Regions from separate parts of the Streptomyces sp. NPDC005263 genome, predicted to be linked through region 3. Evidence: riboswitches for the same ligand, from Rfam matches in the RefSeq annotation. Region 3 holds a riboswitch; each other region holds the start of a gene.
What was found. A riboswitch is a leader RNA that binds a small molecule or an ion and turns the genes downstream of it on or off. The one in region 3 is predicted to bind cyclic di-AMP.
Positions count from the first base shown of each region.

Region 1: linked by a shared signal. The riboswitch ahead of ACFYRY_RS05785 (peptidoglycan DD-metalloendopeptidase family protein) and the one ahead of ACFYRY_RS37900 (transglycosylase family protein) in region 3 are both predicted to bind cyclic di-AMP.
Region 2: linked by a shared signal. The riboswitch ahead of ACFYRY_RS15125 (NlpC/P60 family protein) and the one ahead of ACFYRY_RS37900 (transglycosylase family protein) in region 3 are both predicted to bind cyclic di-AMP.
Region 4: linked by a shared signal. The riboswitch ahead of ACFYRY_RS14165 (transglycosylase SLT domain-containing protein) and the one ahead of ACFYRY_RS37900 (transglycosylase family protein) in region 3 are both predicted to bind cyclic di-AMP.

Region 1 is NZ_JBIAKJ010000001.1:1,267,681-1,272,173, forward strand. It holds gene ACFYRY_RS05780 (DUF6250 domain-containing protein) at 1-218, opposite strand, end outside; gene ACFYRY_RS05785 (peptidoglycan DD-metalloendopeptidase family protein) at 520-1,449, opposite strand; cyclic di-AMP (ydaO/yuaA leader) riboswitch at 1,454-1,616, opposite strand; gene ACFYRY_RS05790 (alpha-galactosidase) at 1,917-3,992, opposite strand; gene ACFYRY_RS05795 (tyrosine-protein phosphatase) at 4,174-4,493, shown strand, end outside.
Region 2 is NZ_JBIAKJ010000003.1:323,462-327,954, reverse strand. It holds gene pcrA (DNA helicase PcrA) at 1-865, opposite strand, end outside; cyclic di-AMP (ydaO/yuaA leader) riboswitch at 1,303-1,471, shown strand; gene ACFYRY_RS15125 (NlpC/P60 family protein) at 1,479-2,660, shown strand; gene ACFYRY_RS15120 (tellurite resistance/C4-dicarboxylate transporter family protein) at 2,799-3,845, shown strand; gene ACFYRY_RS15115 (hypothetical protein) at 3,823-4,176, opposite strand; gene ACFYRY_RS15110 (hypothetical protein) at 4,292-4,493, opposite strand, start outside.
Region 3 is NZ_JBIAKJ010000012.1:77,136-81,628, reverse strand. It holds gene ACFYRY_RS37915 (DUF501 domain-containing protein) at 1-501, opposite strand, end outside; gene ACFYRY_RS37910 (septum formation initiator family protein) at 537-1,013, opposite strand; gene eno (phosphopyruvate hydratase) at 1,131-2,420, opposite strand; gene ACFYRY_RS37900 (transglycosylase family protein) at 2,770-3,489, opposite strand; cyclic di-AMP (ydaO/yuaA leader) riboswitch at 3,493-3,655, opposite strand; gene ACFYRY_RS37895 (transglycosylase family protein) at 3,848-4,493, opposite strand, start outside.
Region 4 is NZ_JBIAKJ010000003.1:132,429-136,921, reverse strand. It holds gene ACFYRY_RS14180 (outer membrane lipoprotein carrier protein LolA) at 1-106, opposite strand, end outside; gene ACFYRY_RS14175 (polyprenyl synthetase family protein) at 564-1,574, opposite strand; partial or broken gene ACFYRY_RS14170 (RNA-guided endonuclease TnpB family protein) at 1,811-1,964, opposite strand; cyclic di-AMP (ydaO/yuaA leader) riboswitch at 2,525-2,704, shown strand; gene ACFYRY_RS14165 (transglycosylase SLT domain-containing protein) at 2,709-3,188, shown strand; gene ACFYRY_RS14160 (HAD family hydrolase) at 3,258-4,070, opposite strand; gene ACFYRY_RS14155 (FAD-dependent oxidoreductase) at 4,247-4,493, opposite strand, start outside.

The sequences.
Region 1 (4,493 bases), on a different contig from region 3:
GCGCCGGCGGGCACGTCGACCTCCAGGATCCCGTGGGAGGCGGTGACGGTGCCGCCCTTCTCGAGTTCCACGGCCCATCGGCCGAGGCCGTGACGGAAGTCGTCACGGGCGATGAGGTGGCGGTGGCGGGGCGAGGCGCTCGCGGTTGCCGCCGGGGCGAGGGCGGCCATTGCGGCGCCGGCGGCCAAGGTCGCGAAAGCTCTGCGCGTGGTCGTCACGGGAGACGACTCCTTCCGGGCGATCGACAGGTACGGCAGGGGGAAAGCGCTTACACAGAAGCGGAGTTCACTGTGCCCGTTCACCCCGCGCGCTGTCGACGGATCACGCTCTTCGGGCCTCAGGACCGCGATGCGATGGTCGGGAATTGGCCAGTGGAGGGACGGAACGTATCGCTGTGGACCCGGACATACGAAAGCGGGCCGGACGTACCGAACGCCGGCCCCGGACACACCGAAGGCCGGACCCGGGGATCAGGGGTCCGGCCTTCGGCAGCGTGTGAGGCAGGTGGTCGTGCGGGCGTCAGCCGACCGAGACCCCCTTGGAGCGGAGGTAGGCGATCGGGTCCACGTCCGAGCCGTAGTCCGGCGTGGTGCGGATCTCGAAGTGCAGGTGCGGGCCGGTCACGTTGCCGGTCGCGCCGGAGAGACCGATCTGCTGGCCCTCGGTCACCGTCTGACCGCTGGAGACGGAGATCGAGGACAGGTGCGCGTACTGCGCGTAGTAGCCGTCGGCCAGCCTGATGACGACCTGGTTGCCGTACGCGCCGCCCCAGCCCGCGGAGACGACCGTGCCCGCGCCGACGGCCTTGAGCGGGGTACCGGTGGGGACGATGAAGTCGACGCCGGTGTGGTAGCCGCTGGCCCACATGCTGCCCGGCACGTGGTAGCCCGTGCCGATGGTGGCGCCATCGACCGGCAGGGTGAAGCCGTTCGCGGTGCTGGTGGTGGCGGCGCTCTGCTCGACGACCGTCGACGTCTGCGACGCGGACGACGCGGACGACGAGGACGCCGACGATGACGACTTCGATTGCGGCTTCGGCTTCGGCTTCGGCTTCGACGAAGAGGCCGACGACTCGGCCTTCTTGCCGATCGTGAGCTTCAAACCGGGGTGAATCAGCGACGGATTGTCGCCGACGGCCTCACGATTGTCGGCGTAGAGCTTCTGCCAGCCCCCGCTGACGTGCTGCTCCTCGGCGATCTTCGCGAGACAGTCTCCGGCTCGCACGACATAGGTCTTCACACCGGAAGTCCGTGCGGCCACCGACTTCTTCGCGGCAGTCGGAACTGACGACTGAACGACATTCTCGGAAATGGACTGGGCACTCGCCGCATGGGCGCCGGTGGCCCCCAGAAACGGGAGGGCGAGTGCCGCGCCGCCGGCTCCGGCGACGGCGATGGAACGGGCGAAGCGCTGGGTCTTCGGTTGGCGATGCTTACCCCTCGCGGGCATGGCGAATTCCTCTCCGGCGCCTGCGAGGTGAGCTGTCGGGTGCGGACTGGAGATGTCCGGCCATACCGAGGTACGACTTGACCCCAAGCCTGTTCCGGAGACCGGAACAGGCGGTTCTACCTGTGGGTCCCCCGCTCCTGCCATGTACGGGTGAGTGTGTGCGGTCTCCGGGCGGCGGCAGGATTGGGCGTCCGTCCGGATCGGTGGCGAACGTAAGCGACTAAGACGCACAGGGACAAGCGGAAGGTTGCACCCAAATGCGCTTCCGTTGATCCGTAATGGGAATTCCTGGTCACCCTCGGTAAATCAAGGGTCATCCACTTCTCGAATTCCCTTGAAAGGCATAAGAATTACGTGAACATGACGCGCGACGGACGGTCACGAATATGACACTCCTCACGCCCCACTCCCCAGGTCGCCCCATTTCAGGCAGAGTTGGAATGAAGACGCCAATTCGGGCAGAACTCTCAGATGCGGCGCAGCCGGATAACCGTCGCATCGAGGTCACCCCGGAGGCCGGTCCGCAGTCCATGGTGCAGCAGTACGGCCCCTCGGTGAACTTCGCCCGTTTCACGGCATTCGTACGATGCCGCCGGGTCGAGTCCGCGCAGCCGCAGCGCCGGCACCGGCTCGCCGTGGTGCTGCGCCTGGAGCCAGGCCAGGACGACCGTCTCGTCACCGAGGACGTACTGCACCGCGCTCGATCCGCCCGTGGGCGGGCGCAGTCGATAGAGGTCGCCACGCTGGACGAGGGGACGGATCTCCTTGTAGAGAGTCACCCAGTCACGGGCCTCGGCGAGCTCTTCCTCGGTCCATTCGGCGAGGTCCCCGCCGACTCCGAGCACCCCGGCCATCGCGCTGACGAACCGGAACCGCAAGGTGCTGACCCGGCCGTTGAGCTGAGTGTTGGGGCTGTCCGTGACCCAGGCGGCCATCACCCGCGCGGGGTGGATCTGGCTGAAGCCGTGCTGGATCGCGAGCCGGTCGAGCGGGTCGGTGTTGTCGGAGGTCCACACCTGGTCGGTACGGCTCATGATGCCGAGGTCGATCCGGCCGCCACCGCCGGAGCAGGACTCGAAGGCGACGCCCGGGTGCGCCTCGCGCAGCCGGTCCAACAGGCGGTACAGCGCGTTCACGTGATCCACCCACAGGCGCTGCGGGTAGGGGTCCTCGGGCCAGCCCGCGTCGGTGAAGCAGCGGTTGAAGTCCCACTTCACATAGTCGATCGGGGCGCTGGAGAGCAGCCCGTGCAACTGCTGCCAGAGGTACTCCTGGACGTCCTCGCGCGCGAGGTTCAACACCAGCTGGTTGCGCTGTTCCGTCCGCTTTCGCCCTGGTTGGTACTGCACCCAGTCCGGGTGGGCGCGGTAGAGGTCGCTGTCCGGATTGACCATTTCCGGCTCGACCCAGATGCCGAACTGCATACCGAGGTCGTGCACGGAGTCTGCGAGGGGCCTCAGGCCGCCGGGGAAGCGGTCGGGGTTGGGCGTCCAGTCGCCGAGCCCGGCGCGGTCGCTCGTGCGCTTCCCGAACCAGCCGTCGTCGATGACGAACAGCTCGACGCCCATCGCCGCGGCCCGGCGGGCCAGCACCCCCTGCTGCTCCTCGGAGATGTCGAACTCGGTGGCCTCCCAGGAGTTGAACAGCACCGGCCGGTCCCGGTCCGCGTCCGGGATGACGTACGCCCGCTGGTAGGCGTGCCAGGCGCGGCTCGCCCCGCCGAAGCCGGCGTCGCTCCACAGGCCGGCGAAGACGGGGGCGGTGAAGGACTCCCCCGCCTCCAGACGGAGCAGGCCGGAGTCGTCGTACCCCGCACCGCCGGTGATCTGCACGCGCATGTCGGGCAGTTCGGCCACCGCGATGCGCCAGGACCCGGACCAGCCGAGGGCGCAGCCGTAGACCTCGCCGCGCTCCTCGGTCGCGTCGGTGTCGAGCGCGACCCACGGCAGGTACTGGTGCCCGGTGTGGCCGCGGCGGCTGCCGATGACCTTCTCGCCGTAGGTCAGGGGGGCGCGCGTCAGCTGGGACTCCGCGGCCCAGCGGCCGTGCAGGTGCGACAACCGCCAGCCGGTCTCGCGGTCGGGCAGGGTCCAGGTGGCGGAGTCGGCGCGCAGGAGCTCCACCGTGGGGCCCTCGTTGTCCAGGCTCACCCAGCGCTCCACGACGTCGTGCCGCATGCGGTAGTGCAGGGTGATCGTGAGGCCGCCGTCGCGGAATCTGAGCCGCAGTTCGTCGTCCTCGGCACGCTCGTAAGCCTCGAAGACCCACTCGGTGCCGCGCCGCTCGTCGGTGCGCACGGACAGGGCGGGGCGGACGAAGCGGGGGCCGCCCTCGACCGGGTACTCCTCACGCCCGTCCAGCGCAGACTCGAAGCCCCGGTGGTCCGGCAGGGGGAGCAGGGCGAGGGCCTCGGCGTCGGCGAGCGCGATCCGCGCTCCCCAGTGCAGGTGCAGCAGCTCGTGACCCTCGGTGAGATGGAGGGCGTAACTGCTGGTCGGCCCGGACAGAATCCACGTACGGCCATTCTCGGCGATCTCCAGCATAGGGTCCCTCACAGATACGAACAGTCACGAACAGGTGCACTCAAGCATCAACATCATCAAGGTCGGCGTGCCCTTGACGCAACGCCTGTGGACAACTGCTTGGCCTACGAAGCCATGTCGTATGGTCGGGTGAGTGCCCGCCGTCGAGCCGCGTCGACGGCACCGACTGGGAGGATCCCCCGTGACACAGCAGGTCCCGTCGACCGAACCCGAGCTGTCCGGAGTGCGTAACTTCCGTGACGTGGGGGGCCTGCCGACCGTGGACGGCCGCCGGGTGCGGCACGGGGTGCTGTTCCGCAGTGGCCACCTCGCGCACGCGACCGCCGAGGACGCGGCGTTCCTCGCCTCCCTGAACCTGCACACGATCTTCGACTTCCGCAACGCGGCGGACCAGAAGCTGGAGGGGCCCGACGTCGAGCTGCCGGGGGTGCGCAATGTGAACCTCCCGCTGACGGATCCGGCCCACGGCAGCGAGTTCTGGACGATGGTCCGCGACGGCCG
Region 2 (4,493 bases), on a different contig from region 3:
TGTCCTGGTACTCGTCGACGAGGACGTGCCGGAAGCGGCGGCGGTAGTGCTCGGCGACGTCCGGGAAGGCGCGCAGCAGGTTGACCGTCGTCATGATCAGGTCGTCGAAGTCGAGGGCGTTCGCCTCACGCAGCCGCGACTGGTACATGGCGTAGGCCTGGGCGAGGGTCTTCTCGAAGCCGTCGGCGGCCTGGGCGGCGAAGTCCTCCTCGTCGATCAGCTCGTTCTTCAGGTTCGAGATCTTGGCGCTGAAGGACTTCGGCGGGTAGCGCTTGGGGTCGAGGTCCAGGTCGCGGCAGACCAGGGCCATCAGACGCTTGGAGTCGGCGGCGTCGTAGATCGAGAACGAGGACGTGAAGCCCAGCTTCTTCGACTCCCGGCGCAGGATGCGGACGCACGCGCTGTGGAAGGTCATCACCCACATCGCGTTCGCGCGCGGGCCGACGAGCTGCTCGACGCGCTCCTTCATCTCGCCGGCGGCCTTGTTGGTGAAGGTGATCGCGAGGATCTGGCCCGGGTGCACGTTCCGCTGGCCGAGCAGGTAGGCGATGCGGTGCGTGAGCACACGGGTCTTGCCCGAGCCGGCGCCGGCCACGATGAGCAGCGGGGCGCCCGCGTGCACGACGGCCTCGCGCTGGTTCTCGTTCAGCCCCTCCAGGAGCGCGGCCGGGTCCACCGCCGGACGCGGGGCGCCGTCGCGGTAGTGGGTGTCCCGGTCCGGCGGCACGTCGAACTTCCCGCCGAACAGATCGTCCGGAACGGACTCCGCTACGTGGTCGTCCTCGGGCGGCGGCGGGGGGCCCTCCTCGTGCCCGCGAGGGGCCTGGAGGTGCGCCAGGAAGCTGTCATCAAAGAGGCTGCTCATCGCACTCCGAGTCTAGGACCCCCCACTGACAGCCCGCCGCCACCCCGAGAACATCGCGGGAATCCGGCGGCGGGCGCGGACGCCGAGGATCGTCCCGGGTCGGCCGCCCGGCGCCCTCCACCTGCGGGACCGTCCCGGCCACCCCGGGGGACCGCCCCGCCCCACCCTGTGGGACCGCGCCGTCACGGTCCGCGATCAATCAGGGAGAGAGGCGGGAAATACGCATAAGTCATCACACATCATTCAGATCATTCAGATCGCGCAGATCACTGCAGATCGATGCAGATCTCTCCGAATCCATCACAAACGGCGACGTCCTGACTGAAGGTCACGAAAATGTATCGGGCATATCGAACATCAACCTTCACAGCGGCCACACCAGTTGGCTACCGTGCCGGACAGGCCGTACGACCCCCACCGGCGAACCCCGCCGGGCCGCGCGGCCTCCGCCGAATCCGCAGCGCCGCCGCGCGACCGGAACCGGGGACCCACCGAACTTGGGGTGAATCGGCCCGACTCCCTCTGGGACAAGGCCGTAGGGCAACCCTTCCGCATCTCCCGCCCGAACCCGACAGCTAACTCGGTAGGCGGAACGTGGAAGGAGTCGCCTCCCTTGGCGTCGCACCGCAAGTCGCGTCCCCCGGGTACGCGCGTAGCAGGCATACGGACCCCCGCCCTCGCCACGGCGGCCCTCACCTCCGTCGCCCTGCTGTCCCAGTCGGCGCAGGCCGCGCCCGTCGACGACAAACCCAGCCTCGAAGAGGTCGAACAGAAGGTCGACGACCTGTACCGCCAGGCGGAGTCGGCGACCGACACCTACAACGCGGCCAAGGAGAAGACCGGCAAGCAGCGCAAACGCGTCGACACCCTCCTCGAAGACGTCGCCCAGCGCACGCAGAAGCTCAACGAGGCACGGGAGGAGCTGGGTTCCTTCGCCTCCGCCCAGTACCGCACCGGCGCCTCCGCACCCGACACCGCGACCTTCCTGCTCGCGGACTCCCCGCAGGACTACTTCGACCAGACCCAGCTGATGAGCCGGCTGACCACGCGCGAGAAGGGCGCGGTCGACGACTACGTCACCGAGCAGTCCGCGACGATGAAGAAGCGCCGGGAGGCCACGGAGAGCCTCCAGGAGCTCACCCAGTCGCAGGGCGACCTGAAGACGGCCAAGTCGACCGTCCAGAAGAAGCTCGCCGACGCGCGCACCCTGCTGTCGCGGCTGACCGCCGAGGAGAAGGCGCGGCTCGCCGCGATCGAGGAGAAGAAACAGCAGGAGGCGGAGCGCAAGGCCGCCGAGCTGGCGCAGCAGCAGGCCGCCGCGGAGCAGAAGGCCCGGGAGGCGGCGGCCCAGCAGCAGGACAGTGGCTCCTCGACGGGCTCCACGTCGTCGGGGTCCACCTCGACGGGCTCCACGTCCCTGTCCGACGCCACGTACGCCACCAAGGCCGAGAAGGCGCTCGCCTTCGCCCGCGCCCAGATCGGCAAGCCGTACGTCTGGGGCGCCACCGGCCCCGGCTCCTACGACTGCTCCGGCCTCACCCAGGCCGCCTGGAAGGCCGCCGGGGTCAGCCTCCCGCGCACCACCTACGACCAGGTCAACGCGGGCACCACAGTCTCCCTCTCCGCCGCCCAACCCGGTGACCTGGTGTTCTTCTACGACGACATCAGCCACGTCGGCATGTACATCGGCAACGGCATGATGATCCACGCCCCGAAGCCGGGCGCGTACGTCCGCGAGGAGTCGATCTACTACGACGGCGAGTCGGCGATCTACAGCGTGGTACGACCGGCCTGACCCCCCTCGCCAAGGGCCACCCCGCCGAGCCCCACCCGGCCGCGGGGTGGCCCTCCGTGTGCTGCGCCCGCGCGTTTTCCCCGCGCCCGCGTGCGCGCCCCGCTCGCGACGCGCGTCGCGCTTCCTAGCATCGCCCCCATGGCCGGCCCCTCCCCCAGCGCCTCCTCCAGCCCCTCACCCTCTTCCTCTCCTCGCTCCCCTCGCGCCCTCCTGCGCGCCTGGTGGACGCGGCGCTCCCCGGCGGCGGGAGCCGCTGTGATGGCGACCGGCGTCCTGTCGGTCGGACTGCACCTGGCGGAATACGAGGTGCTGTCCCAAGTCACCCTGGCGTCGGCCTGCGTCGGCTGGCTGGGACTGGCCGCGCACTTCGCCGTGGGGCTGCTGCGGGAGCGGACCGGCTGGGTGGCGGAGGCCGGGACGCCGGGCGCGCTGACCTCGGTCGCGGCCACCACGGTGCTCGGCACCCGGTTCTCGGCCCTCGGTCGGCAGTCCCTCGCCGAGGCGCTACTGGCGCTGGCGGCGCTGCTGTGGCCGGTGCTGCTCGTCCTCGTCGTACGACACTGGCGGCGGCGGATGCCCGGGGCGGTGTTGCTGAGCTGCGTGGCCACGCAGGGGCTCGCGGTGCTCGGCGCTACGCTCGCCGCGGCGGGGACGGCGGCCTGGCTCGCGCACACCGCGCTCGTGCTGTTCTGGCTGGGGCTGGTCGTGTACGCCATCGCCCTGGCCCACTTCGACCTGCGGCAGGTGGTCGAAGGCCCGGGCGACCAGTGGGTCGCGGGCGGGGCGCTCGCCATCTCGGCTCTCGCCGGGGCGACGCTGCTGGCCGCCGACAGTGCCCGGCTGAACCTGTGGAACGACGACGACAGCGGTGTCCTGCGTGCGGTCACGGTCGCCCTGCTCGTGCTCGACCTGGCCTGGTACGCCGTGCTGCTCGTGGCGGAGGTGGGGTGGCCGCGACCGCGCTACGACGTGCGGCGCTGGGCGACCGTGTTCCCGATGGGTATGACCGCGGCGGCGGCACTGTCCGTCGCCACTTCTTCCGCCGCCGACGTCCCGGCGTTCGAGACGCCGGGAGAGGTGCTGCTGTGGATCGCGGTCGCCGTCTGGGCCGTCGTCGCGGCGGGCGCGGTCCGCTCGGCCTACGCCGCCGACCGCCCGGCGATCACGTCCACAGCACCGCGATGAAGATGTTCGCCGTGGTCAGCGCGCCCACCAGGCCGAACATGCTCTTGTCCACCCGCTCGTCGTCCCGCTTCACATAGACCAGCCCGAGGATCACGATCAGCAGGGCCAGCTTCACGCCGATCTTGATGTTGTTGACGTGCTGATCGTCGGCCTGGTTGAGGCCGACCAGGATCGCGCCGGTGACCAGCATCGTGAGGGCGCCGTGCAGCATCGCCGGGACGAAGCGGGCGGTGCCTTGGCCCATCGCCTTCATCTGGGTGAGGAAGCCGCCGAGCAGCGAGGCGATGCCGATGATGTGCAGGCCGACGAAGAGATGGATGAGTATGTCCATGAGGCTGGAGCCTAATCGCGGCCTTGTGGACCATCGGCACTGCCATGGGCGCCATGCATTTGATCACGGTCGCCGGCCGCGGGTCTCCCTCCCTCCTCCGCCGATTCTCCCGTCGTCAGTCCGCGAGCGCGGTGTCGACGATCGCCGTGATGTGCGCGAGGTCGGAGCCACTCCCCGTCGGGTTCAGGGAGTACACCACGCGGTGGCTGAGGTCCCTGGTCGCGAAGAACCCGTTGTCCCAGCCGGGGCGGGAGCCCGTCTTGCCCCATGCGTACTCGCCGTTCGGGAGCTGGTGACGCATCAGCCCGCCGATGCTG
Region 3 (4,493 bases):
ACAGGTCCCCTTGCGCCACCACTCCGGCAGCATCTCCAGCGCCTCGTCGCCCAGCGGGTTCACCCCGGGGCCCGCCGCGAGGGAGTGCGCGACCAGGACGTGCAGGCACTTCACCCGGTCCGGCATGCCACCCGCGCTGGGGAAGCCGGTCAGCTCCTCGATCTCGTCGCGGCGCCGGATGTAGTCCTCGTGCGCGGCGCGGTAGGCGGCGGCCAGCTCCTGGTCGCTCTCCAGACGGGCCGTCATCTCCTTCATCACGCCGTTCGCCTCCAGCGTGCCGATCGCCGAGGCGGCCTTCGGGCACGTCAGGTAGTACAGCGTCGGGAAGGGCGTGCCGTCGGGGAGGCGCGGGGCCGTCTCCACCACGTCCGGCTCGCCGCAGGGGCAGCGGTGCGCGATCGCGCGCAGGCCGCGCGGCGGGCGCCCGAGCTGCTGCTGGAAGGCCTCGACGTCCGCGTCGGTGGGCTCGGTGCGCGGGGTGGGCGGCGGGGGCGTTTGCATGCCTGTACGAGAGTCTCTCTGAAGTGTCTGTCGGTTCACTGGTCGGAGGCGTCGGACGAGTCCACGCCGTCCCAGACGTTCGCGTACCAGGGGCGGTCCGCGGCGCCCAGGTCGGAGCGGGACTGCTTGGCCGCGTTCGGGTCGATGACGACGAAGCCCGTCTCGCCCGGCATGACGTAGTGCAGCCGCTGCCGGATCTGCTGCTCCGCGTACGCGTCGTCCTGCCATCGTGCCTTGAGGTCGCGCAGCTGTTCGACCCGCTCCCGGGTCCGCTCCTGCTTGCGCTTCACCTCGGCGATCTCGGCGCGCTGGGCGACGTACTGCCGCATGGGATAGGCGAGCGCCACGATCAGCGTGCACAGGACGAGGGCGAGCAGCGCGGCGCGGCCGGTGAGCCGGGAGCGGCGGGCCTGCCGTTTGGTCTGGGAGCGGTAGACACGGGCCGCCGTCTGCTCGCCGAGCAGCCTGATCCTGGTCGTCGTGGAGAAACGGTCCCGGTCCTTCACGGCCATGTCCCCGCCTCCCGTCTCACACGTGCGTACGTCCCCGGACACGGTACGGGACCGGGTACGGGGACGTACGTACGACTGGCTAAGGCTTGGGCCTACTGGTTCGCAGAGCGGCTGTGCCTACTGGTTCGCAGAGCGAAACCGCGGGAAGGCCGAGCGCCCCGCGTACACCGCGGCGTCGTCGAGGATCTCCTCGATGCGCAGCAGCTGGTTGTACTTGGCGACGCGCTCGGAGCGGGCCGGGGCGCCGGTCTTGATCTGGCCGCAGTTGGTGGCGACGGCGAGGTCGGCGATGGTGACGTCCTCGGTCTCGCCGGAGCGGTGGGACATCATGCACTTGAAGCCGCTGCGCTGGGCCAGCTCGACGGCGTCCAGGGTCTCGGTCAGCGAGCCGATCTGGTTGACCTTGACGAGCAGCGCGTTGGCGGCACCCTCGTCGATGCCGCGGGCCAGACGCTCCGGGTTGGTGACGAACAGGTCGTCGCCGACGAGCTGGACCTTGTCGCCGAGCCGGTCGGTGATGGTCTTCCAGCCGGCCCAGTCGTCCTCGAACAGCGGGTCCTCGATGGAGACGAGCGGGTACGCCTCGACGAGCTCGGCGTAGTAGTCCGTCATCTCGGCGGCGGAGCGCTCCTTGCCCTCGAAGGTGTAGACGCCGTCCTTGTAGAACTCGGACGCGGCGACGTCGAGCGCGAGGGCGATCTGCTCGCCGGGGGTGTACCCGGCCTCCTTGACCGCCTCGAGGATGAGGTCGAGGGCCTCACGGTTGGAGCCGAGGTTCGGGGCGAAACCGCCCTCGTCGCCGAGACCGGTGGACAGGCCGCGGCCCTTCAGCACCTTCTTCAGGGTGTGGTAGACCTCGGTGCCCCAGCGCAGCGCCTCGGAGAAGGACTCCGCGCCGATCGGGGCGATCATGAACTCCTGGATGTCCACGTTGGAGTCGGCGTGCGAGCCGCCGTTCAGGATGTTCATCATCGGCACCGGCAGCAGGTGCGCGTTCGGGCCGCCCAGGTAGCGGAAGAGCGGGAGGTCGCTGGCCTCGGAGGCGGCGTGGGCGACGGCGAGGGAGACGCCGAGGATGGCGTTGGCGCCGAGCGAGCCCTTGTTGTCGGTGGCGTCCAGGTCGAACATGGCCTGGTCGATCAGGCGCTGCTCGGTGGCGTCGTAGCCGACCAGCTCCGGGCCGATCTGCTCGATGACGGCGAGGACGGCCTTCTCGACACCCTTGCCCTGGTAGCGGTTCGGGTCACCGTCGCGGAGCTCGATGGCCTCGAAGGCGCCCGTGGAGGCTCCGGAGGGGACGGCGGCACGACCCGTGCTGCCGTCGTCGAGGCCGACCTCGACCTCGACCGTGGGGTTGCCTCGGGAGTCCAGGATTTCCCGGGCTACGACGACGTCGATGGACGGCACGAGCATCTCCTTCTGGGATGTGACGCGGGGTACGCGGGGCCGAGGGGCCCCGTAGTGCACGGAGTCGCGGTCGGCTCCGCGAGATGAGCCTAACCGCCTCGGGGCGATCGACCCCCCTGTCGCCCACCCCTTGGGCAGAACCGAGAGGTAATTGTTTCCGAACGGAACAAAGACACGCGCGGAAGACCGCACACAGTCGCGCGGAAGACCACACAAAAAGACCCCGCTCCGGTGCGTACGGGGGAACACGCACCGGAGCGGGGAGCCCGTGGGGACGGGGGCCCTCACGAGGCCCTCGGCACGAGGACCACGGAGGTGAGGGCGCTGTGGTTCGGACGAGCGCCGCGTACTACTTCAGGTGCAGCTGCTGACCCGGGTAGATCAGGTTGGCGTCCTGGACGATGTCCTTGTTCAGCTCGAACAGCTTCGCCCAGCCGCCCTTGACCTTGTGCTTCTCGGCGATCGAGCTGAGGGTGTCGCCCTTGACGACCTTGTACTCGCCGTCGCCCTTCTTGACCTTCTTGCCGGTCGGGGTGGTGACGGTCTTCTTGGCCTCCGGGCGCTCCTGGGAACGCGAGGCGGGCTGCTCGTCGGTACGGGTGCTGGTCTCCGAGGAGCCGCTGGAGCTGCTCGAGCCGCTGGAGGCGTTCGAGCCGCTGGAGCTGTTCGACGAGGTGTCGGAGCCGCCGTCGTAGCCACCGCTCGACAGGCCCTTGCCGCAGACCGGCCAGGCGCCCTTGCCCTGGGAGGCGAGGACCTTCTCGGCGACGGCGATCTGCTGCGCCTTGGAGGCCTGGTTGGCCTGCGAGGCGTACTGCGTGCCGCCGTACGCGGCCCAGGTCGAGGCGGAGAACTGCAGGCCGCCGTAGTAGCCGTTGCCGGTGTTGATGGACCAGTTGCCGCCGGACTCGCACTGGGCGACGGTGTCCCACTCGGAGGAGGTGGCGGCGGAGGCGTTGCCGGCCGCCATCAGCGGAGCGGCGATGGCGACGCCGGTGACTCCGGCGATCGCGGCGGCGCGAGTGGTCTTGGACGGACGACGGTGCTTGCCCTTGCCGGAAAACAGCATGGTTGATCCCCTCACCGACGCCTGCGAGGTGAGCTGTCGGGTTCGGGCCGGTTGAGTTGCCCGGCCGCATCCCTCTCGGGACGCGGCTTCACCCCAAGCCGGGCTCAACTGCTGAGCCCGGCGCCTACCTTGGGTCCCCCGCTCCTGCCTACGGCGCTTGACGCGACGACTGTTCCCGGACGGCCGCTGGCAGGATTCGGCGTTGCGGCAGCCGGGGCTCGTGTTGGCGAGCGGTCCGACGTTAGACACGCGATCCGCGGAATTTCAAAGACGATCAAGGCTTCTGAGACTCATCCCACACTTTCACCAAACGGGACATTCGGCGCGAAGCGTAACGTGAACTCCCGCCGCTTTAGCCCTATTCGGCACCAAGTCCAAGGGTCTGACCGGGGGAGATATGACTTGGGTCGGAGCCGATCGCCTGCTTGTTCTCCTCGTAGAGGGCGCGCCACCCTCCCTGGAGGTCGAGGGAGTCGGCGATGGACTCGAGGGTGTCCCCGACGCGGACGGTGTACGTCTCACCGCCGGCGGCGTGACGGCCACTGGAGGTGCCGGCGTCGGCGGTGTCGACGGCCGCGTCCTCGTCCGCGCTGCCGCCGCGGTGCTTGCCACCACCGAGAGCCCCGGTGTCGACCAGACTCGAAGAGCCGCCCACCCGCCAGGAGTTGTCCGAGTCGCCCGAGTCGTCCTGTTTCGCCGTACCGGCGGAGGTGTCCCCGGAGTCCTGCGAGCCACTGGACCCGGATCCGGAATCAGCGGATGTGCCGGACTTAGCCGAATTGCCCGCACGGCTCGCACCGTCCGACGAGCCGGAGGAGGAGTCGGACGACGAGCTGGAGGGAGTGTCCGACGCGGACGCCGAAGGCGTGCCCGACGCGCCGTCCGAGGATCCACTCCCGGACGAATCAGCCGATGAACCTTCAGAGTCGGACAAGCCGGACGAACCCGAGTCGTTCGACGTGCCCGAGCCCGTGTCGACCCCCACACCCGTGTCCACGTCGGCC
Region 4 (4,493 bases), on a different contig from region 3:
CCACCGCGACCGGGACGGCGTACCGCGCGGCCTTGTGCCGCCTCGGGTACCTGTCGTCGACCTCCGCCGCGGCAGTCGTGCTGTCGTCGGACTCATACGGTGCCATGTGTGCCTTACCTCCGTCGTCGGCGGCGGCTGTGCGACTCCCCTGCGTCCACCCCGTAGCCGCCATTCTCACCCGAATCGGTGAGGATTGGTGTTTTCCCCTGGTGTCCATCTGACCAAATGGGCCGGGAAGATGCGTCAACCCGCGGGCTCAACTCCACGTACACCTCCGGTATGACACGCGAAGGCGGCGGGGGGCCCCGGCCCCCCGGGGGGGGGGGGGGGGGCCCCCCCCGGGGGGGGGGGGGGGCCCGGGGGGGGGCCCCCCCCCCCCCGGGGGCCCCCCCCCCCCCCCCGCGGCGCCCCCCCCCACCCCCCCCCCCCCGCGCCCGCGCGCCCCCCCCCCCCCCCCCCCCCCCCCCCGCGCGGCCCCCCCCCGGGGGGGGGCCCCCCCCCCCCCCCCGCCGGGGCGGGGGGCCCCCCCCCGCCTCGGGTCGGTCCGGATCAGCGGTACGTCGCTACCCCGCCCGGTGGACCACCGCGTCGCACAACTCCATGAGCGCCAGCTTCGCGTCGCACTCCCGCAGCGGGGACAGCGCGGAGCGGGCGTCCTTGGCGTAGCGGACCGTGTCACGGCGGGCCTGTTCCAGCGCCGGGTGCGCGCGCAGGCCGGCCAGTGCCTGGGCGTGCCGTTCGTCGTCGGTGAGGTCGGAGTCCAGCAGCTCGCACAGGGCGACGTCCTCGGCCAGACCCAGCCGGGCCGCCCGTTCGCGCAGCCGCAGGACCGGCAGGGTCGCGATGCCCTCGCGCAGGTCGGTGCCCGGGGTCTTGCCGGACTCGTGGGAGTCGGACGCGATGTCCAGGACGTCGTCCGCGAGCTGGAAGGCGACGCCCAGCCGCTCGCCGTACTGCGTCAGCACGTCGACCACCGTCTCGTCGGCGCCCGACATCATCGCCCCGAAGCGGCACGCCACCGCCACCAGCGATCCCGTCTTGCCGCCGAGGACGTCGAGGTAGTGCTCGACCGGGTCCCGGCCGTCCTGGGGGCCCGCGGTCTCCAGGATCTGCCCGGTGACCAGGCGTTCGAACGCCTCGGCCTGGACCCGGACCGCCTCGGGCCCGAGGTCGGCCAGGATGTGCGAGGCGCGTGCGAACAGGAAGTCACCGGTGAGGACGGCGACCGAGTTGCCCCAGCGGGTGTTCGCGCTGTCCACCCCGCGCCGCACCTCGGCCTCGTCCATCACGTCGTCGTGGTACAGCGTCGCCAGGTGGGTCAGCTCCACCACCACCGCGGACGGCACGATGCCCGGCGCATAGGGGTCCCCGAACTGGGCGGCGAGCATCACGAGCAACGGCCGGAACCGCTTTCCGCCCGCCCGCACCAGATGCTGGGCGGCCTCCGTGATGAAGGGAACCTCGCTCTTGGTGGCTTCGAGCAGTCCCTCCTCGACAGCCGCCAATCCGGCCTGGACATCGGCTTCCAGAGCCTGGTCCCGCACGCTCAGCCCGAACGGCCCGACGACGGTCACGAGGGGTCTCCTGTCTGCTGGTGTCTACTGGCGATACACGGTTTGTCGATAGGTCGCTGACATCACTCAAGTCAGCGTATCCGGTCATCTTTCGATCACCGATAGCGCCCACCGGTCCAGGCCAGGCGGTATTGGATCATGCCGGGTATGTTTTTGATCACTTGAAAAGAACGGATATCTATCGACTTACATGGAAGTATTGAATCCTCCCCTCCTGGCGGGAGGGGATTCCTGACTCAGGCAGCCCCCTGGAGCAGTACTCCAGGTGGTCCTCCGCCCTCCGCCCTCGGCACCAGCCGGGTTGAGACCAGCCCGGACAAGCATCACCCGTGCGGAGTTCTTGTCCCGCGGGGACACGGTTCCACACGCGGCGCGGGTGTAGGTGCGCTCACCCGGCGACTGGGGTCCCCACGCCCCGCTCCGCCGTCAGAGTGGTGCGCGCAGTCGACGACACGCAGAGCCGGTCGGCGTAGCGGGTTACGCCCGCCGCCCACGGCCACCCCACGCCTGCCTCGCCCCCTCACAGCCCCAACCAGGGCACTGCGCCGTCCCCACCCCTCCGAAGGACCACACGTACGGACGTCGCACACACATTCCCGAACCTCGCAGCCGCCACCCCGACCAGTGATCACAGGCACACGCGTTCTCATCGCCGGCGATAACGAGCGGTACGGGCGCTCCGAGTTGGGCTCATTGCCCGATTTGCCGGTCTTGCGCTCGCCCGTGAGTTGGGTCACTCGCGGTCGAGTACACCCGGCTCCCACGTCACCTCCCTTCGCCTTGCCTTGCACGCCAGTTGAACCTTGGCAACAGCAAAGGATCAAGTGCCTCAAATGCCTCAGACCAAGGTCAATAGGTGCGAGGTATGAATCCGCCCTTGTTTCGGACATGTGCTCTCGCATACGTTCCCGGCCTGTCGGGCGGACGCCGAATCCTGCCGCCGCCCATAGAGACATCCACCGACGAACACCGCACGGCAGGAGCGGGGGACCCAGGTAAGCCGCCGTTCGGGATGTTCCAGGACATTCCGGTACGGCTCGGGGTGAAGTCGTGCCGCCTCATGGGGGCACGGCCGGGCAACTCCCGCCCGAACCCGACAGCTCACCTCGCAGGCGCCGGAGAAGGAACGTCCCCATGTCCGCAGGTCACAACCGTCTTTCCAAGAGAGCTCGTCTCGCCCGCAGGATCGCCGTCGCGGGCACCGGAGTCGCCGTCCTGGCGCTCCCGCTCATCGGCGCGACCACCGCGTCGGCGGCGACCCCGACCGTGGTCACCGCCTCCTCACTGGGTTACGCCAACAACCTCGACGGCTGGATCCGGGCGTCGCTCCAGGTCATGGCGGAACACGACATTCCGGGTTCGTACAACGGCATCTACCGCAATGTCATCCGGGAGTCCTCGGGCAACCCGTACGCCATCAACCTCTGGGACTCCAACGCGGCCGCGGGCACCCCGTCCAAGGGCCTGCTCCAGACCATCGACCCGACCTTCCAGGCGTACCACGTGGCCGGTACCTCGTGGGACCCGTACGACCCGGTCGCGAACATCACGGCCGCCTGCAACTACGCGGCCGCGCGGTACGGCTCGATCGACAACGTGTGGGGCGCGTACTGAGCCTCTTTCGCCGGTAGCCCTGTCACCGGTCGCCCTTTCGCCGGTAGCCCCGTCACCGGTAGCCCTTTGTCAGGCCTCCGGGAAGAGTCCTTCGAGGACGACGGCGACGCCGTCGTCCTCGTTCGACTGGGTGACCTCGTCGGCCACGGCCTTGAGTTCGGGGTGGGCGTTCGCCATGGCGATGCCGTGCGCGGCCCAGTCGAACATGGGGATGTCGTTGGGCATGTCACCGAAGGCGACGGTCCGGTCCGCGCCGAGGCCCAGACGGTCGGCGGCCAGTGCGAGGCCGGTCGCCTTGGTGATGCCGCAGGGCTGGAGTTCGACGGTGCCGGGCCCGGACATGGTGACCGTGGCGAGGGAGCCGACCACCGAGCGGGCGGTCGCCGCCAACTCGTCGTCCGACAGGTCGGGGTGACGCAGCAGCACCTTGCTGATGGGCTCGCACCACAGGTCGTCGCGCCGTCCCACGCGCACCGCGGGCAGCGTCGGGTGGGGCATGAGGTAGCCCGGTTCGATGAGGGTAAGTCCGTCGACGCCGTCCTGGTCGACGGCCGCGTACACCTCGCCCACCTCGGCCTCGATCTTGCCGAGCGCGGTCTCGGCCAATTCCCGGTCCAGGGTGACCGACCACAGCAGACGGTGCGCGCCGGCGTCGTACACCTGCGCGCCCTGCCCGCACACCGCGAGCCCCTCGCTGCCGAGGACGTCGAGGAGGGGCCGCACCCTGGGCGCCGGCCGGCCGGTGACGACGAGGTGCCGGGCGCCGGCCGCCGCCACCCGCGCGAGCGCGGCGAGTGACCGGTCGGAGAACGTGTCGTCGTCTCGGAGCAGCGTTCCGTCCAGGTCGGTGGCGATCAGTGAATATGCGGTAGGTGCGGCCATGATCAGAGAATACGGATGGAACGCCCCGCCGACTCGACGCGAACCGGACGGCTACCGCCTTCCCCCGCGGCGACGCCCGCTCCGGTCGCGCACGCCTGTTCCTCCACCACGGTTGTCGCGCTCACGCGACGTCCCGCACCACCAGTTCCGCCGGCACGGTCACCTGCGACGGGCGGCTACCCGTGGGCGGCGGCCAGGTGTTTCACCAGCCTCGGTGACGCGAACTCCGTCCCGCACACGAACCGCATCACCGGCCCGTACGACGCCGCCGACGGCAGGCCGGTGAAGTACAGGCCGGGGACGGACGACACGTACCCCGCGCCCAGTTTCGGGGCGCCCCGGCTCACCGTGAGCCCGGTGCGCAGTTCGTGGCCGAGGAAGTCCATCGCGGCCAGGTCCACGCGGTATCCGGTGGCCGCGATG